One region of the Kitasatospora sp. NPDC059827 genome, then DNA from elsewhere that is predicted to be linked to it. Evidence: riboswitches for the same ligand, from Rfam matches in the RefSeq annotation. Region 1 holds a riboswitch; each other region holds the start of a gene.
The links. A riboswitch is a leader RNA that binds a small molecule or an ion and turns the genes downstream of it on or off. The one in region 1 is predicted to bind thiamine pyrophosphate.

Region 1 (5,484 bases):
CGACCCCGACACTCGCTGGGCCGTGCGGCACTGCCATGGTCGATGAAGTCGGCACTTCACGCGCCACCATCAACGCCACCCCCGGACCTCCTTCAGCGTATGCCGAGGGATGGATGCCCCTTGGTAATGCGTCGGAAACGACCGTCGGAGGATCCTGCGGGCCCTTTTCCGGCGGCGCGACTCAGGGTCGACAAGAGGTCATTCCGTGCTCACCCTCCGTCGCCCGATCGCAAGAATTCCGGCAATACCGTGCGCGGAAGGTTTGACTGCCGACCAGGGTGATCAGGTTTCCCCGGGGACGCGGGGCGCCCGGCTCCGGCTCAGCGGCCGAGCTGGGCCAGCACCTCGGCGGGCCTGTTGGTGATGATCGCGGAGACCCCGAGCTCCAGGCAGAGCTCGACGTCGGCCGGCTCGTCCACCGTCCACACGTGCACCTCGTGGCCCAGCTCGCGCAGCCGGGGCACCAGCTGCGGCTTGGCCTTGATCAGCTCGATGCCGGGGCCGGCGATCCGGGCCCCGCCCGGCAGCGGCTGCCCGGGGCGCAGGCGGCCCAGCAGCGGCAGCATCCGTTCGATCAGGAACACCCGCCGGTAGTCGGGCGCGGCGGCGGCCACCCGGTTCAGCGCGATCGAGGAGAAGCTCATGATCCGGGCGGACGGGCGCTCGCCGTCCGGCGCGGTGCCGATCTTGTACCGCTCCAGGGTGCGCAGCAGCTCGGCCTCGACCCGGCCGCGGAACCGCACCGGGTGCTTGGTCTCGATCGCCAGGTCCACCGGGCGGCCGCAGTCCACCACCAGTTCGAGCAGCCGCTCCAGCCGCAGCACGCCGCGCAGCTCGGGGTCGGTGCTGGGCCGGCCGGTCTTCCAGGCGCCGAAGTCGTACGCCTCCAGCTCGGCCAGCGTCATCGCGGAGACGGTGCCGCGGCCGTTCGAGACCCGGCCGATCCGGCGGTCGTGCACGCAGACCAGGTGGCCGTCGGCCGTCACCCGCACGTCGCACTCGACGGCGTCCGCGCCCTCGTCGAGCGCGCGCCGGTACGCCGCGAGGGTGTGCTCGGGCAGGGCGTGGGAGGAGCCGCGGTGGGCGATCACCTGGACGGAGGGCGTGGTGCGCGCCGCCGCCGAGGGCAGTTCTGGGCTGGTCACGGCCCCAACGATAGGGGGCGCGGGTGAACCCGGGGCGAAGCCGGTCCCAACCTGCGGGGCCGGCTCCGCCCCCGGTGCGTCAGGCCCGGGCGGCGCGGCGGGTCAGCGGGGTGAGCCCCCAGGTGACCAGCGCCGGCACCAGGAAGGCGAACAGCGAGGCCGAGGTCCACTCCTGCGGGGTGAAGTGCAGGGTCCGCTGGGCCGAGGTCCAGAAGTCCACCCACCCGTCGCCCACCGCGGTCGGCGCGATCAGCTGGTAGACGGCGAAGCCCAGCACCCACGGCAGCAGCATCAGCCAGCGGGACGGCGCCCGCTCGGAGAGGTCCCAGCCGTGCCGGCCGGCGCCGAAGAAGTAGTCCACCGCCAGCACCGCCAGCAGCGGCACGAAGACCGAGCCGATCAGGCCGAGGAAGTTGCTGTAGGTGTCGGTGAACCGGTCGATGCGCAGTGCCAGCACGGTGGTCAGCACGCCGATCCCGCCGCTCAGCACCCGGCGGTCCACCCGCGGCAGCAGGTTCTGCAGCGACATCGCGGTCGAGTAGACGTTGGCGAAGGACTGGTCGGTCTCGCGCAGCACCAGCACCAGGAGGAACAGCCAGCCGGCCCAGACACCGAGGAAGGAGTCGAAGATCCGGCTCGGGTCGCCGTCGGACTGGAGCAGCGCCATCAGCCCCAGCACGTAGCACCAGACCTGGGCGACGGTGTAGCCGGAGAAGCTGCCCCAGAAGGCCGACTTCGGGCTGCGCGAGTGCCGGGTGTAGTCGGCGGCCATCGGGACGAAGGAGATCGACACCGCGATCATCGCGTCGGTGGCGCCCAGGAAGCCGTGCCAGTTGCCCGCGCCCGGGTCCGGCACGCCCTGGCGGCCCAGCTGGACGGTGAAGTACACCATCGCGACCGCGACCGCCCCGGCCACGAAGCGGCGCAGCACCGCGATCGAGCCCAGCGGCCAGATCGTCAGCGCGGTGGTCAGCGCGCCCGCGAGCAGCACGAACAGCCAGCGGTAGTCGCTGGTGTGGGCGACGGTCTGGGCGCCCGCCGCGATGGTCAGCAGCTCGAACACGCCCCAGCCGACGCACTGGACGATGTTCAGCACGGTCGGCAGGTAGGACAGCCGGGTGCCGAACAGGCCGCGCAGGTTGGCCATCGCCGGGGCGCCGGTGCGGGCCCCGATCAGCGCGGCGACGCCGAGCATCGCGGTGCCGACCGCCGTACCGGTCACGATCGCCGTCACCGCGGCGGCCAGCGACAGCTCGCTGCCCTTCTCTCCGAGCACGGTCGCGGCGGTGGAGAAGCCGATCAGGCTGACGCCGAGGTTCATCCAGAGCGCGAAGTGGTCCCGGAAGCGCAGGGTGCGCGGCGGCTCGGTGTCCAGGACCAGCGGTGCCTCGACACGGTGGTCCAGCAGCGCGGCGCCGGCCAGGTCCGGGGGGAAATCCTTGGACGCGGGCGCGCCAGGAGAAGAGGATGGCGAAGCAGGCGGCATGGCCGATACTCCCTACGCCGGCATTACCCGGACAGGTTCCGGCGGTCAGCGCCCCCTCGACGGTCCGCCGGTCACTGGCCTGGCGTACGGTCGACATGCGCACTCTCAGCCTGGTCGGTCCAAGCTCCCGCGTGTCAGTTTGGAGCGACAGGCTAACCGGCACGGGTACGAACGCCAAAGGCCACGGGGTGCGCGGTCCGCATCGCGGGACGCCGGGCGGGGGTGGGGAGCCCCGGTTGTCGGTGGCGGCTAAGGATTCTTATGAGTTATTCAGAGGGGTCCTTACGGCAATCGAATCGCCGGTGCGAAAAACTATGGTCCTTGGTTCTGTCAGCTATGGAGGTCGTCCGTGAGCACCGAGCGCGAGGTTGGGCCCACCGGGCCGCAGGGGGAGCAGCCCGCGGGGGCCCCGGAGGCGGCGGGTGCCGTTCCCGACGGCACCGCTCAGGGCGGCCACAAGCCGACCATGGCCTTCAGCCGGGTTCCCGAGCCGAAGGACGAACCGGTGGACAACCCGGTGGCCGGGCCGGTGGACGGGTCGGCCGACGCCGCCCCGGCCGACAGCGGTCACCAGCCGACCATGGCGTTCGGCCGGGTCCCGGAGCCGGCCGCCGCGAGCGCGGCGGCCGAGGCCGCCCCGGCGGAGGGCGGGCACAAGCCGACCGTCGCCTTCACCAAGGTGCCCGCGCCGGAGGCCCCGGCCGCGCCGGCCGCGCCCGCCGTCGAGGAGCCCGCCGTCGACCCGGCCACCGGCTACATCGACGCCCCGCCGCCGGTCCTGCCGCCCGCGCCGCCCGCCGCCCCCGCCCCCGCCCCGGTCGCCGCCGCTCCGGCCGCGCCCGCCCTGCCGCCGGGCACCCCGGGCAGCAACCCGTACGCGACCCCGACCCACGGCGTGCCCGCCGCCGGCGCCCACGAGGGCTACGGCGTCCCGGCCGCCAACGCCCAGGAGCCGTACGGCGCTCCGGCCGCCGGTGCGCCCGTCGCGCCCGGCGCACCCGGTCACCACCCCTTCGGCGCCGGCCAGCCGCTCGGCGGCTGGGGCGGCGGCCACGACGCCGGCGCGGGCCACCCCGGCGGCCCCGGCGGTCCGTTCGGCTACCCCGCCGAGTACCCCGGCGGCCCGGGCGGCCACGGCCCGCGCAAGAAGCGCGGCGGCCTGGTGGCCCTGCTCGCGGCCGTCGCGCTGGTCGCCGGCATCGCGGGCGGCGCGGTCGGTGTGGTCGCCAGCGACCACGCGGGCAGCAGCAGCTCGGCGGACGACCACCGCAGCACCACCGTCCAGGCCAGCAACACCCAGAAGAACGAGCCCGTCCCCGGGTCGATCGCCGCCATCGCCCAGAAGGCGCTGCCCAGCGTCGTCACCATCAAGGCGCAGAACAGCACCGAGTCGGGCACCGGCACCGGCTTCGTCTTCGACACCGAGGGCCACATCCTCACCAACAACCACGTGGTCGCGCCGGCCCTCAACGGCGGCAAACTGACCGTCAAGTTCGCCGACGGCACCTCCTACACCGCCTCGGTGCTGGGCCACGCCGAGGGCTACGACGTCGCCGTGGTCAAGATCGACAACCCGCCGAAGAGCAAGCTGTCGCCCCTGCCGCTGGCCGACTCCGACAAGGTCAACGTCGGTGACGCCACCGTCGCGATCGGTGCGCCGTACGGCCTGGAGTCCACCGTCACCAGCGGCATCGTCAGCGCGAAGGACCGCCCGGTCGCCTCCGGCGACGAGACCGGCTCGCAGGCCTCGTACATGAACGCCCTGCAGACCGACGCCTCGATCAACCCCGGCAACTCCGGCGGCCCGCTGCTGGACTCCAGCGGCGCGGTGATCGGCATCAACTCGGCGATCCAGTCCAACGCCTCCGCCAACGGCCGGGCCGGCAGCATCGGCCTGGGCTTCGCCATCCCGATCAACCAGGCCAAGTGGGTCGCGGACACCCTGATCAAGACCGGCAAGCCGGTCTACGCCAAGCTCGACGTGCTGCGCAACGACGACTACAAGGGCGACGGCGCGCAGATCCAGACCAAGGACATCCAGGGCCAGCCGGCCGTCACCCCCGGCGGCGCGGCCGACAAGGCCGGCCTCAAGCCGGGCGACGTGATCACCAAGCTCGGCGGCGCGCCGATCGAGAACGGTCCCGCCCTGGTCAGCCGGATCTGGACGCACAAGCCGGGCGAGACCGTCGACGTCGAGTACACCCGCAACGGCCAGACCATGACCACCAAGGTCACGCTCGGCCAGCGGGACGGCGATCAGTGACCCCCCGGGCCCGCGGAATCGTGTGCGCCGAAGGCCGTCGGACCCGTTAGGCTGACCTCCGCCTGGAGAGCTGCCCGAGCGGCCTAAGGGAACAGTCTTGAAAACTGTCGTGGCGTGACCCGTCACCGTGGGTTCGAATCCCACGCTCTCCGCCGGTAGGAGAAACCACCTGCTCAGGGCGGGTGCCGAGATCGTTTCGGCACCCGCCCTCGGTGTTTTCCGGGGCGGGCCGGCGGCGGGCCGGCGGTGCGCCGACGCGGGGTCGCGGCCGGGCCGGCGGCCGGGGGTTGACCCTGACACAGGGGGAGACGGTGGAGTGGGAGCACCATGTTGAACATCGGAGACTTCGCCGTCCACGGCCGGGTGTCGGTGCGGATGCTGCGCCACTACGACGCGATCGGCCTGCTCACGCCCGCCAGGGTGGACCCGGCCACCGGGTACCGCTCCTACGAGGCGGTCCAACTCGCCCGGCTGAACCGGGTGATCGCGCTCAAGGAGCTCGGCTTCACGCTGCAGCAGGTGCGGGCCGTGCTGGACGAGCACCCGGACCCGGCCGAGCTGCGCGGGATGCTGCGGTTGCGGCGGGCCCA
Region 2 (5,484 bases), on a different contig from region 1:
CCCGGCGCGTGCCGGCCCGGCTTGGTCGGGGTCGGCCAGACCGGGCCGGTGCAGAAGTAGTCCACACCGGCCTCGGCGACCGCCGCGTCCACCTCGGACTCGGCGTGGCAGGAGCGGCCGATCAGCACGTCCTCGCCGAGGATCGCCCGGGCGGCCGGCACCGGCAGGTCGTCCTGGCCGAGGTGCAGCACGTCCGGCCGGGCCGCGTGGGCGACGTCGGCGCGGTCGTTGACGGCCAACAGCTTGCCGTGCCGGCGGCAGGCGTCGGCGAAGACCTCCAGCGCCGCCAGCTCCTGCTTGGCCTCCAGGCCCTTGTCACGGAGCTGGACGATGTCCACCCCGCCGGCCAGCGCCGCGTCCAGGAACTCGGCCAGGTCGCCCTGCTCGCGCCGGGCGTCGGTGCACAGGTAGAGCCGGACGTCGGCCAGGCGGGCCCGCAGCGTGTCCGCCGCCATCAGATCAGCATCGCCTGGGCGCGGCGCTTGACCTCGGTGCCGCGGTTCTCCCGAAGCGCCTGGATCGGGCTGCCGGGCAGCGACGGGTCCTCGGTGAAGAGCCACTCCAGGATCTCCACGTCGTTGTACCCGCAGTCCCGCAGGACGGTCAGGGTGCCGGACAGGTGCTTGACCAGCCCCTGGCCGTCGATGAACGCCGCCGGGACCTGCAGCGACTTGTTCGGCCCGCGCCGGACGGCGATCAGGCCACCGTTCTTGACCAGGTCACGCACTTCGGTGACCCGGACCCCCCACTGCTCCGAGATGTCGGGCAGGTACACCCACTCGGTGACCAGGGCTTCAATCTTGCTTTCGATCTCACTCACGCCACCAGACTGCCACCTCCGCGGCCCGCCGCGCACCAAGTGCTACCCCGCGACGGCTCCCTTGAGCGCCACCGAGGGGTCCGCGGCGAGCACCCGGTCGAGCACCGCACCGCGTTCGATCAGCTTCCGGCCCTGGGTGAGGTCGCGCGGCCGGTCCACGGCCAGCAGCGCGCTCGGCACCCCGTCGCGCAGCCAGAGCACCGACCACGCGGACTCCTGCGGGCTGCCGCGCCACAGCAGTTCGTCGCCCTCGGCGTGCCGGCCGGCGTACTGGACCATCCGCCCGAACTGCTCGGACCAGAAGTACGGCACCGGGTCGTACGGCGCGTCCGCCCCGAGCACGGCGGCGGCCGCGGCGGAGCCGGACTGCAGCGCGTGGTCCCAGTGCTGGACGGCCAGCCGGGCGCCGGAGCGGGCCGACGGGTAGCTGACGCAGTCCCCGGCCGCGAACACCCCGGGCAGGCCGGTGCGCAGCCGCCCGTCCACCACGACCGCGCCGGAGGCGTCCAGCTCGACGCCCGAGCCGGCCAGCCAGCCGGTCGCGGGCCGGGCGCCGATGCCGACCACCACCTCGTCGGCGGGCAGGTGGGAGCCGTCGGCCAGCAGCACCGCCCCCGGCTCGACGGCGGCCACCCCGACCCCGCAGCGCAGGTCGACCCCGGCCTCGGCGTACCAGGCGGCCATCGCCGAGCCGACCCCGGTCGGCAGCGCGCCCGGCACCGGCGCCGGGCCGGCCTCGACCACGGTGACCTCGCAGCCGGCCTGCCGTGCGGCGGTGGACACCTCGGCGCCGATCCAGCCCGCGCCGACCAGCACCAGGCGCAGGCCGGGGCGCAGCAGCGCGCGCAGCGCCAGGGCGTCGTCCAGGGTGTGCAGCAGATGGGCGCGCTCGGCCCCGGGCAGGGCGCGCGGGGTGGCGCCGGTGGCGATCACCAGCGCGTCGTACGGGAGGTCCCCGCCGTCGGTGTGCAGCAGGCCCGGGGCGAGACCGGTGGCCCGGCGGCCGGTGAGCAGCTCGATGCCGAGCCGCCCGTAGTCGATGTCCAGGGTGGTGGCGTCGGCCTTGCCGAGCAGCACGTCCTTGGAGAGCGGCGGCCGGTCGTACGGCGCGTGCCGCTCCTCGCCGACCAGGACGACCCGCCCCCGCCAGCCGCCCTGCCGCAGCTGCAGGGCGCACTGCGCCCCGGCCAGCCCGGCTCCGACGACGACGACCACCCGATCCGTTCCGCTCAGCTCTGCCACGCCCGTCACTGTACCCAGCGCCGCTGAACCGGCTCCGAGCCGCTCACCCGCGGAGCCGGGCGGGCGGCCCCGTCTCACCCCTCACACAGCCCTTCGGGCGGGCCGACCCCCGGAGTTAAGGTGGACGCACCACACGGGAGCCCGGCGGACCGGGCTGAGAGGCGGGCTGGCACGGCCTGCGACCGTCCGAACCTGATCCGGGTCATACCGGCGAAGGGAGAAGAGCAGCTTTGTCACGCATGCCATCGGGCAACCGCGCCGACGTGCTGGTGATCGGCGGGGGCGTCATCGGCCTCGCGGTCGCCTGGCGCGCCGCGCAACGCGGGCTGCGGAACGTGATCGTGGTCGACCCCGGCCACGGCCGGGGGGCGGCCGGGGTCGCCGCCGGGATGCTCGCCCCGGTCACCGAGCTGCAGTACGGCGAGGAGCCGCTGCTGCACCTGGGGACGGCCTCCAACCGGCGGTACGAGTCCTTCGCCGCCGAGCTCACCGAGGCCAGCGGCGGCCTGGACACCGGCTACCGCCGGTGCGGCACCATCGCCGTCGCGCTGGACTCCGACGACCGCGCGGAACTGCGCGAACTGCACGCCTTCCACCTGCGGCTGGGCCTGGACTCCAGCTGGCTGACCGGCCGGGAGGCCCGCCGGCTGGAGCCGATGCTCGCCCCCGGCGTGCGCGGCGGCCTGCACGTCGCGGACGACCACCAGGTGGATCCGCGCCGGCTGCTCACCGCCCTGGTCGCCGCCTGCGAGCGGGCCGGCGTCCGGCTACACCGGGCCGAGGCCGTCGAGCTGCTGGTGGACGGCGGCCGCGCGGTCGGCGCCCGGCTGGACGACGGGGAGTCCCTGGCCGCCGAGCAGGTGGTCCTCGCCGCCGGCCCGCACAGCCACCGACTGCCCGGCCTGCCCGAGGGCGTACTGCCCGCGGTGCGCCCGGTGAAGGGGCAGATCGTCCGGCTGCACATCCCGGAGGCCTACCGGCCGTTCCTCTCCCGCAACGTCCGCGCGGTGGTGCGCGGGCAGCACCTGTACCTCGTCCCCCGGGAGAACGGCGAGCTGGTGATCGGCGCGACCACCGAGGAACAGGGCTACGACACCACCGTCACCGCCGGCGGGGTGTACGAACTCCTGCGCGACGCCCACGAGTTGGTACCGGGTATCACCGAACTCCCGCTGCGCGAGACCTCCGCCGGGCTGCGCCCCGGCTCGCCGGACAACGCCCCGCTGCTGGGCCCGACCGCACTGCCCGGACTGGTCGCCGCCACCGGCCACTACCGCAACGGCGTGCTGCTCACCCCGGTCACCGCCGACCTGCTCGCCGACTACCTGGCGACCGGCGAAGTCCCCGACCTGGCACGGCCGTTCACGCCGACCCGGTTCTCCCCCGAAACCCCCGTCGCGAAGGCCTGCGCATGACCGAGACCGCCCCGAACGAGACCGCCCCGAACGAGATCGCCCTGACCGTCAACGGCGAGCCCCGCCGGGTGCCCGCCGCCACCACCCTCGCCGCACTGGTGGCCACCGTCAGCGCCGCCAACACCGGCGTCGCCGCCGCCCTCAACGAGGCCGTGGTGCCGCGCGGTTCGTGGCCCGGGACGACGCTGGACAGCGGCGACCGGATCGAGATCCTGACCGCCGTCCAGGGAGGCTGAACCATGGCCGACGACCTGCTGACCATCGCCGGGACGACCTTCTCCTCCCGGCTCATCATGGGCACCGGCGGCGCGCCGAGCCTGGAGGTCCTGGAGCGCGCCCTGCTCGTCTCCGGCACCGAACTGACCACCGTGGCCATGCGCCGGGTGAACGCCAGCACCCAGGGCTCCGTCCTGGACGTGCTGACCCGCAACGGCATCCGGGTGCTGCCCAACACGGCCGGCTGCTTCACCGCCGGCGAGGCCGTGCTGACCGCCCGGCTGGCCCGCGAGGCACTCGGCACGGACTGGGTGAAGCTGGAGGTGATCGCCGACGAGCGGACCCTGCTGCCGGACCCGATCGAGACCCTGGAGGCCGCCGAGACGCTGGTCGACGACGGCTTCACGGTGCTCCCGTACACCAACGACGACCCGGTGCTGGCCCGCAAGTTGGAGGACGTCGGCTGTGCGGCGATCATGCCGCTGGGCTCGCCGATCGGCTCCGGGCTGGGCATCCGCAACCCGCACAACTTCCAGCTGATCGTGGAGAGTGCGGGCGTCCCGGTGATCCTGGACGCGGGCGCCGGGACCGCCTCCGACGTCGCGCTGGCGATGGAGCTGGGCTGCGCCGCGGTGATGCTCGCCTCCGCGGTGACCCGGGCCCAGGACCCGGTGCTGATGGCCGAGGCGATGCGGCACGCCGCCGAGGCGGGCCGGCTCGCCCACCGGGCCGGCCGCATCCCGCGCCGCTTCCACGCCGAGGCCTCCTCGGCGATGGCCGGCCGCGCCGACCTGGACACCCGCGAGCGGCCCGCGTTCTGAACCCGTCGCGGATGTCACAAGCCGGTCCCGGAGGCGGTGTCCGCCGGGACCGGCCCTCGCCCGCCGCACTAGACTCCCCCGGGTGGACATGGCACTGCACGACCCCCTGATCGGTACCGTGCTCGACAACCGGTACCGGGTCGAGCAGCGCATCGCGACCGGCGGGATGTCGACCGTGTACCGGGCCACCGACACCCGGCTGGACCGGGTGGTCGCCCTCAAGGTGATGCACCCCCAGCTCGCCGGGGACGAGGGCTTCACCGCCCGCTTCATCCGCGAGGCCAAGGCGGTCGCCAAGCTCACCCACCCCAACGTGGTCAACGTCTTCGACCAGGGCGCGGACGGCGGAAACGTTTTCCTCGCCATGGAGTACGTGCCCGGCCGCACCCTGCGCGACCTGCTGCGCGACCGCGGCGCGCTGTCCGTCCGGGCCGCGCTGGACGTGCTGGAGCCGGTGCTCGCCGCCCTCGGCGCCGCCCACCGGGCCGGGCTGGTCCACCGGGACGTCAAGCCGGAGAACGTGCTGATCACCGAGAGCGGCCTGGTCAAGGTCGCCGACTTCGGCCTGGTCCGGGTGCTCGGCAGCGCCGACGGCGCGCCCACCTCGACCAGCACCGCCACCGGCGGCACCGTCATGGGCACCGTCTCCTACCTGGCCCCCGAGCAGATCCTCCCGGACGCCCCCACCGACCAGCGGGTCGACGTCTACGCGGCCGGCATCCTGCTGTACGAGATGCTCACCGGCCGCCGCCCGCACACCGGCGACAACCCCGTCCAGGTCATGTACAAGCACCTGCACGAGGACGTCCCCGCCCCCTCGCTGACCGCCCCCGCCGTCGCCCCGGCGCTGGACGCCATAGTGGCCGGGGCCTGCGCCCGGGCCGCCGACGCCCGCCCGTACGACGCGGTGGAGCTGCTCGCCGCCCTCCAGCGGGTCCGCCGCACGCTCACCCCGGAGGAGCTGGACGCC
Region 3 (5,484 bases), on a different contig from region 1:
GCGGGGGCGGAGCCGTCGTAGGGTCGTGGGCATGACCCGTAGCCTCAGCGAAGAGCTCTGGGCGTCGATCGAGCCGATCTACGCCGAGATCCTCGCCCACCCCTTCATCGGCGGCCTCACCGACGGCACCCTGCCGCGCGAGGCCTTCCGCCACTTCGTCGTCCAGGACTCGCACTACCTGCGCGACTACGCCCGCGCCCTCGCCGTCTGCGCCGCCAAGGCCCCCGGTGAGGCCGACGTGCGGGCCTTCGCCGACGACGCGGTCGGCGCGCTCGCCGCCGAGCAGGGTATGCACGCCGAGTTCCTGACCGCCTTCGGCGGCACCGCCGAGGAGGCCGCCGCCGCACCGGTGCTGCCGACCACCCGCGCCTACACCAGCTACCTGCTGGCCACCGTGTACGGCGGGTCCTTCGCCGAGGCGCTCGGCGCGGTGCTGCCCTGCTACTGGATCTACGCCCGGGTCGGCGAGGCGCTGCTCGCCCAGGGCTCCCCGGACCCGCTGTACGCCAAGTGGATCGCCACCTACGGCGACGAGGCCTTCCAGTCCGTGGTCCGCCGGGTGCTGGCGCTCACCGACCGGCTCGGCGAGGAGCTCTCGGCGGCCGAACGCCGCCGGGTGGTCGAGCACTTCACGACCACCTCGCGCTACGAGTGGATGTTCTGGGACGCCGCCTGGCGCGGCGAGCGCTGGCCGGTCTGACCCGTCCCCCGCCGTTTCTCGGGGGTCCCCCCGGGGGGTGGGATCGGGGTGATCTAGGGGTTCTCTCCGGGCCGAAGGCCCTCGTTCCGCCGCTTCCGCCGCCGTAAGCTCGAAGCATCGAAAGCAAGCGGGATGCGGTTACCGGACGGCGGCCGACCCGAGGGGAGAAGAGGAACCGACATGGCTGAGCTCTGGAAGTCGCTGCCCTCCTGGGTGCGCAACATCGTCATCCCGGTGCTGGTCCTGGTGCTGGCCTGGAACGTCATCGCCTTCGTGTTCGGCGTGGTCGGCGCCCTGCTGAGCATCGTGATCAAGCTGCTGGTGGTCGTCGGCATCGCCGCCGCCGTGGTGATCCTGGTCAAGAAGGCCGCCAGGAACTGACCCCGCTCCGCGCACCGCGCGGAGCACCTCCGGAGGCCCGGCACCCCGTTCGCGGGGGCCGGGCCTCGGCCTTTCCCCCCGCGGATCCGTTTCGGGGACCGTCTGGACCTGCGGCGATCGGCTCGCTACCGTGTTGGCGTCATGTGCAGGCAACACCGCCTGCGACGCGGGAGCTCGGAGCACCGGGCTGAGAGGACGCTGACCGGACCGTCGACGGACGGACCGACGGCTGCGTCGACCGCAGGAACCTGGACCGGGTAATGCCGGCGTAGGGAGTGAAGGTCAGATGACCACGTTCGAAGCACAGCCGCAGCCTGCCCGCAGCACCCCCAGCAGCGAGCGCACCGGTTACCCCACCCCGGCCTGGCGCAAGGCCTACCGCGACGGATCCCGCCCCGACCTGCGGGCCCCGTACCGCGAGGTGCAGCTCACCAACGGCCGGACCGTGCCGCTGTACGACACCTCCGGCCCGTACACCGACCCGGCGTACGAGCCCGACGTGCGGCGCGGGCTGCCCGCCCTGCGTGACGCCTGGATCCGCCAGCGCGGCGACGTCGAGGAGTACGACGGCCGCGAGGCGCGCCCCGAGGACGACGGGATCAAGCACACCTCCCCGCGCGGCGGAAACCTGCGCAACCTGGACGCGGTCTTCCCCGGCCGCCCGCGCCGCCCGCTGCGTGGCCGCGGCGGCGTCGCCGTCACCCAACTCGCCTACGCCAAGCGGGGCGTGGTGACGCCGGAGATGGAGTTCGTGGCGCTGCGCGAGGGCCTGGAGCCGGAGTTCGTGCGGGACGAGGTGGCCCGCGGCCGCGCCGTCATCCCGGTGAACGTGAACCACCCCGAGGTGGAGCCGGCCGTCATCGGCACCAACTTCCTGGTGAAGATCAACGCCAACATCGGCAACTCCGCCGTCACCTCCTCGATCGAGGAGGAGGTGGAGAAGATGACCTGGGCCACCCGCTGGGGCGCCGACACCGTCATGGACCTCTCCACCGGCCGCAACATCCACACCACCCGCGAGTGGATCCTGCGCAACTCCCCCGTGCCGATCGGCACCGTGCCGCTCTACCAGGCGCTGGAGAAGGTCGACGGCAGGGCCGAGGAGCTCAGTTGGGAGGTCTACCGCGACACCATCATCGAGCAGTGCGAGCAGGGCGTCGACTACATGACCGTCCACGCGGGCGTGTTGCTGCGGTACGTCCCGCTCACCGCGCGCCGCAAGACCGGCATCGTCTCCCGCGGCGGCTCGATCATGGCGGCCTGGTGCCTGGCGCACCACCAGGAGAACTTCCTCTACACCAACTTCGAGGAACTCTGCGACATCCTGGCCGCCTACGACGTCACCTTCTCGCTCGGTGACGGCCTGCGGCCCGGCTCCATCGCCGACGCCAACGACGAGGCCCAGTTCGCCGAACTGCAGACCCTCGGCGAGCTCGGCCGGATCGCCCGCGAGCGCGACGTCCAGGTGATGATCGAGGGCCCGGGCCACGTCCCGATGAACAAGATCAAGGAGAACATGGATCTCCAGAAGGAGATCTGCGACGAGGCGCCGTTCTACACCCTCGGCCCCCTCACCACCGACGTCGCCCCCGGCTACGACCACATCACCTCGGGCATCGGCGCCGCGATGATCGCCTGGTGGGGCACCGCGATGCTCTGCTACGTCACGCCCAAGGAGCACCTGGGCCTGCCCAACCGGGACGACGTCAAGACCGGCGTGATCACCTACAAGATCGCCGCCCACGCCGCCGACCTCGCCAAGGGCCACCCCGGCGCCCAGGCCTGGGACGACGCCCTCTCCGACGCCCGCTTCGAGTTCCGCTGGGAGGACCAGTTCAACCTGGCCCTCGACCCGGAGACCGCCCGCGACTTCCACGACGAGACCCTCCCCGCCGAGCCGGCCAAGACCGCGCACTTCTGCTCCATGTGCGGCCCGAAGTTCTGCTCGATGAAGATCTCCCAGAAGATCCGCGACGAGCACGGGGACGGCTCCACCGCCGTCACCACCGACTTCGACGCCGAGGCGCTGGCCGGCATGGCCGAGAAGTCCGCCGAGTTCGCCGCCCAGGGCAACAAGGTGTACCTCCCCCTGGTCGACTGACGCGGCGACCGCGCCGGCCCGCGTCCCGGAGGGGAGGACGCGGGCCGGCGTGGTCGGCCCCGCTCCGGGGGAGGCTGCGGCGGAGTAGCGTGGGGGGTAACCGAGGACATTCCGAACACCGGCATCAGCGCCGACGTCGCCCTGGGTCGTGAAGGGTCCCTCGTGGACCGGACGGGCGGCTCCCTATGATGCCGATTCCTCTCCCCATCTCAGCCTCTCCAGGGCCGTGGTCGGTGCCTGGTGTCCCGCTGCTGCCACGGCTCGAACTCGAGCCGACGATGTCGCGGGAGGGCGTGTTCGACGGAGCTTGGTGGCCCCGCTCGAACCACGTCCTCGCGGAACTGCCGGACCTGATCACCGCGCTCGGCGCCCACTACGGGCGCATCGTCCGGGTCGGCCTCGACACCTCGGCCTGGGACGGCGTGCCCCGGTCGGTCGCGGCGAACGGTGTGACGATCAAGATCAACTGGTTCACCGGCAGCGACGCGACGATCAGCGTCACCCGGGGCCTCCAGGACCACTTCCTGCTGCTGGTGGTGCCGCCCGGCACCACGCCGGCGACGGCCGCCTCCGCGATGGCCGGCGCCTCGGCGACCGGGAACCACACCCCGGCCGCGGAACTCCTGCACTGAACCGGGCTGTCCGTGGGCTTCGGTAACTTGCTCGGAAGGATGAGCGAGGAGGCGTGCGGGTGAGCAGTCCGGTGGTCGAGTTGGGTCATGCCGAGGGGTGGGACTTCGCGGCGGGTGCCGCGGTGGGCGCGTTGCGGCCGCAGGAGGCGCGGGCCCGGGACGCGGCGGGCCTGCCGTACGTCGTGGTGTACCGGAGCGCGGGTCGCTCGGTGCCCCTCGAAGTGCGGCTGGTGTCGTGGCGGGACCACTACGCGGGTGTGTGGGTGTACGACGAGCACGGGCGACGGGTGGAGCACCTGGAGCTGCGGCTGCTGGAGGAGGGCCGGCTGCTGCGGAGGTACCACGAGCGCTGGGGCTACTCGGGCCCGGAGGCACCGGAGTTCGACCGGACCGCCGACCGGATGGCGGTCGAGCTGTTCCCGGGCGGACGGGGCCGGGTGTCGCACCGGCCCCGAGGGGACGCCGGGCCCAGGACGGTGACCGTGCCGGGGGCCTCCGAGGAGGAACGTTGGCTCCGGCGGCCGGACTTCGACGACTGGCCGCTCCTCTCGGCCGACCGGTGGGGGCTCGACGGCACGGCCCGGCCCACCGCGGCGTCGCTCACGGAGCCGGTGTCCGCAGCCGCGGCGGAGCCGTGGCTCCCGCCGCGCCCGGGCGGGCCGGGGGACCTCCCCGCCCTGTTCGTGCCCGGCACCCGGCTCACCACCAGCGATCACCGGGAGAACATGGTGGTGCTGGAGCCGACGGCCGGCCCACGCCTGCGGGTCCCCAGCGGCCGGCTGGCGGTGGCCGATCCGCTCGACACCGGGCGGCCGGACATCACGGTCGAGGTCCCGCCCGGCAGCTACCCGACCGAGGTGGCGAGGATCGGCTTCGGGTACCACTGCGAGTTCGAGGGTGCCTGGGTCGAGCGCACTGAGACACCAGCGCTCCGGCTGCGGGTGGGCGACGGACCCGTCGACTCCTGGACGATGGCCCTCGGGGAGGGGCACGACCTCAGGCTGCTGCGGGACGGCGAGGCGTACGGGTTCAGCACGGACGGCGCGACGGGGTGCTTCGCGGACGCCGGGGCCTGGCCGGTCCTCCAGGAGCGGTTCCGGCGAGCCCTGGTGGACCGGGACGAGGAGGCCGGTGAGGACCTCGACTCCGACTCCGGCTTCTTCCTGCGCACCGTGGACGAGGAGTCGGGCGCGGACCTGCTCGCGTTCGCCACCGACAGCGACGGCACCCACCCGGTGTGGCTGGGCCTCGACGGGTCCGGGGGCGTGGTGTGCGTCATCGTCCAGGTGGACTGGCTGCCCCATCTGAAGGTCGTCTGAGCGGCCCGGACGAGCGGCTCGGACGACCTGCCCGGACGAGCGGCTCGGACGACCTGCCCGGACGAGCGGTCCGGGCGAGCGGTTCTGAGGCGTACTGCGGGTGCCGACCCGGTCCTCCCCCGAGGGTCCGGGGCGGCACCCTGCTCTTTCAACTGGTGGCGTCCTGCGGGTACCAGCGGAGTTCGACGGTGTTGCCGTCCGGGTCCTGGACGTAGAGGGAGGTGGCGGTGCCGCGGGCACCGTAGCGGGGGCCGGGGCCGTCGAGGACGGTGAAGACGCCGGAGTCGACGACCTCCTGCCAGTCGAGGGGCTCGACGGTGAGGCAGATGTGGTCGACGTTGGACTCGTGGC

Region 2: another riboswitch for thiamine pyrophosphate. It lies ahead of thiO (glycine oxidase ThiO); the one in region 1 lies ahead of ACFV8H_RS04175 (purine-cytosine permease family protein).
Region 3: another riboswitch for thiamine pyrophosphate. It lies ahead of thiC (phosphomethylpyrimidine synthase ThiC); the one in region 1 lies ahead of ACFV8H_RS04175 (purine-cytosine permease family protein).

What each region holds. Positions count from the first base shown of each region.
Region 1 is NZ_JBHWIV010000004.1:130,488-135,971, forward strand. It holds gene ACFV8H_RS04165 (ATP-binding protein) at 1-79, opposite strand, end outside; gene ACFV8H_RS04170 (glycerophosphodiester phosphodiesterase) at 321-1,145, opposite strand; gene ACFV8H_RS04175 (purine-cytosine permease family protein) at 1,225-2,631, opposite strand; TPP riboswitch at 2,624-2,772, opposite strand; gene ACFV8H_RS04180 (S1C family serine protease) at 2,981-4,894, shown strand; tRNA gene ACFV8H_RS04185 (tRNA-Ser) at 4,959-5,046, shown strand; gene ACFV8H_RS04190 (MerR family transcriptional regulator) at 5,222-5,484, shown strand, end outside.
Region 2 is NZ_JBHWIV010000059.1:5,193-10,676, forward strand. It holds gene thiE (thiamine phosphate synthase) at 1-455, opposite strand, end outside; gene ACFV8H_RS29280 (Rv2175c family DNA-binding protein) at 455-820, opposite strand; gene ACFV8H_RS29285 (NAD(P)/FAD-dependent oxidoreductase) at 863-2,062, opposite strand; TPP riboswitch at 2,186-2,298, shown strand; gene thiO (glycine oxidase ThiO) at 2,302-3,477, shown strand; gene thiS (sulfur carrier protein ThiS) at 3,474-3,713, shown strand; gene ACFV8H_RS29300 (thiazole synthase) at 3,717-4,514, shown strand; gene pknB (Stk1 family PASTA domain-containing Ser/Thr kinase) at 4,603-5,484, shown strand, end outside.
Region 3 is NZ_JBHWIV010000026.1:74,546-80,029, forward strand. It holds gene tenA (thiaminase II) at 32-700, shown strand; gene ACFV8H_RS18595 (DUF5326 family protein) at 881-1,081, shown strand; TPP riboswitch at 1,238-1,373, shown strand; gene thiC (phosphomethylpyrimidine synthase ThiC) at 1,368-3,182, shown strand; gene ACFV8H_RS18605 (DUF5994 family protein) at 3,371-3,814, shown strand; gene ACFV8H_RS18610 (DUF4241 domain-containing protein) at 3,874-5,133, shown strand; gene ACFV8H_RS18615 (VOC family protein) at 5,282-5,484, opposite strand, start outside.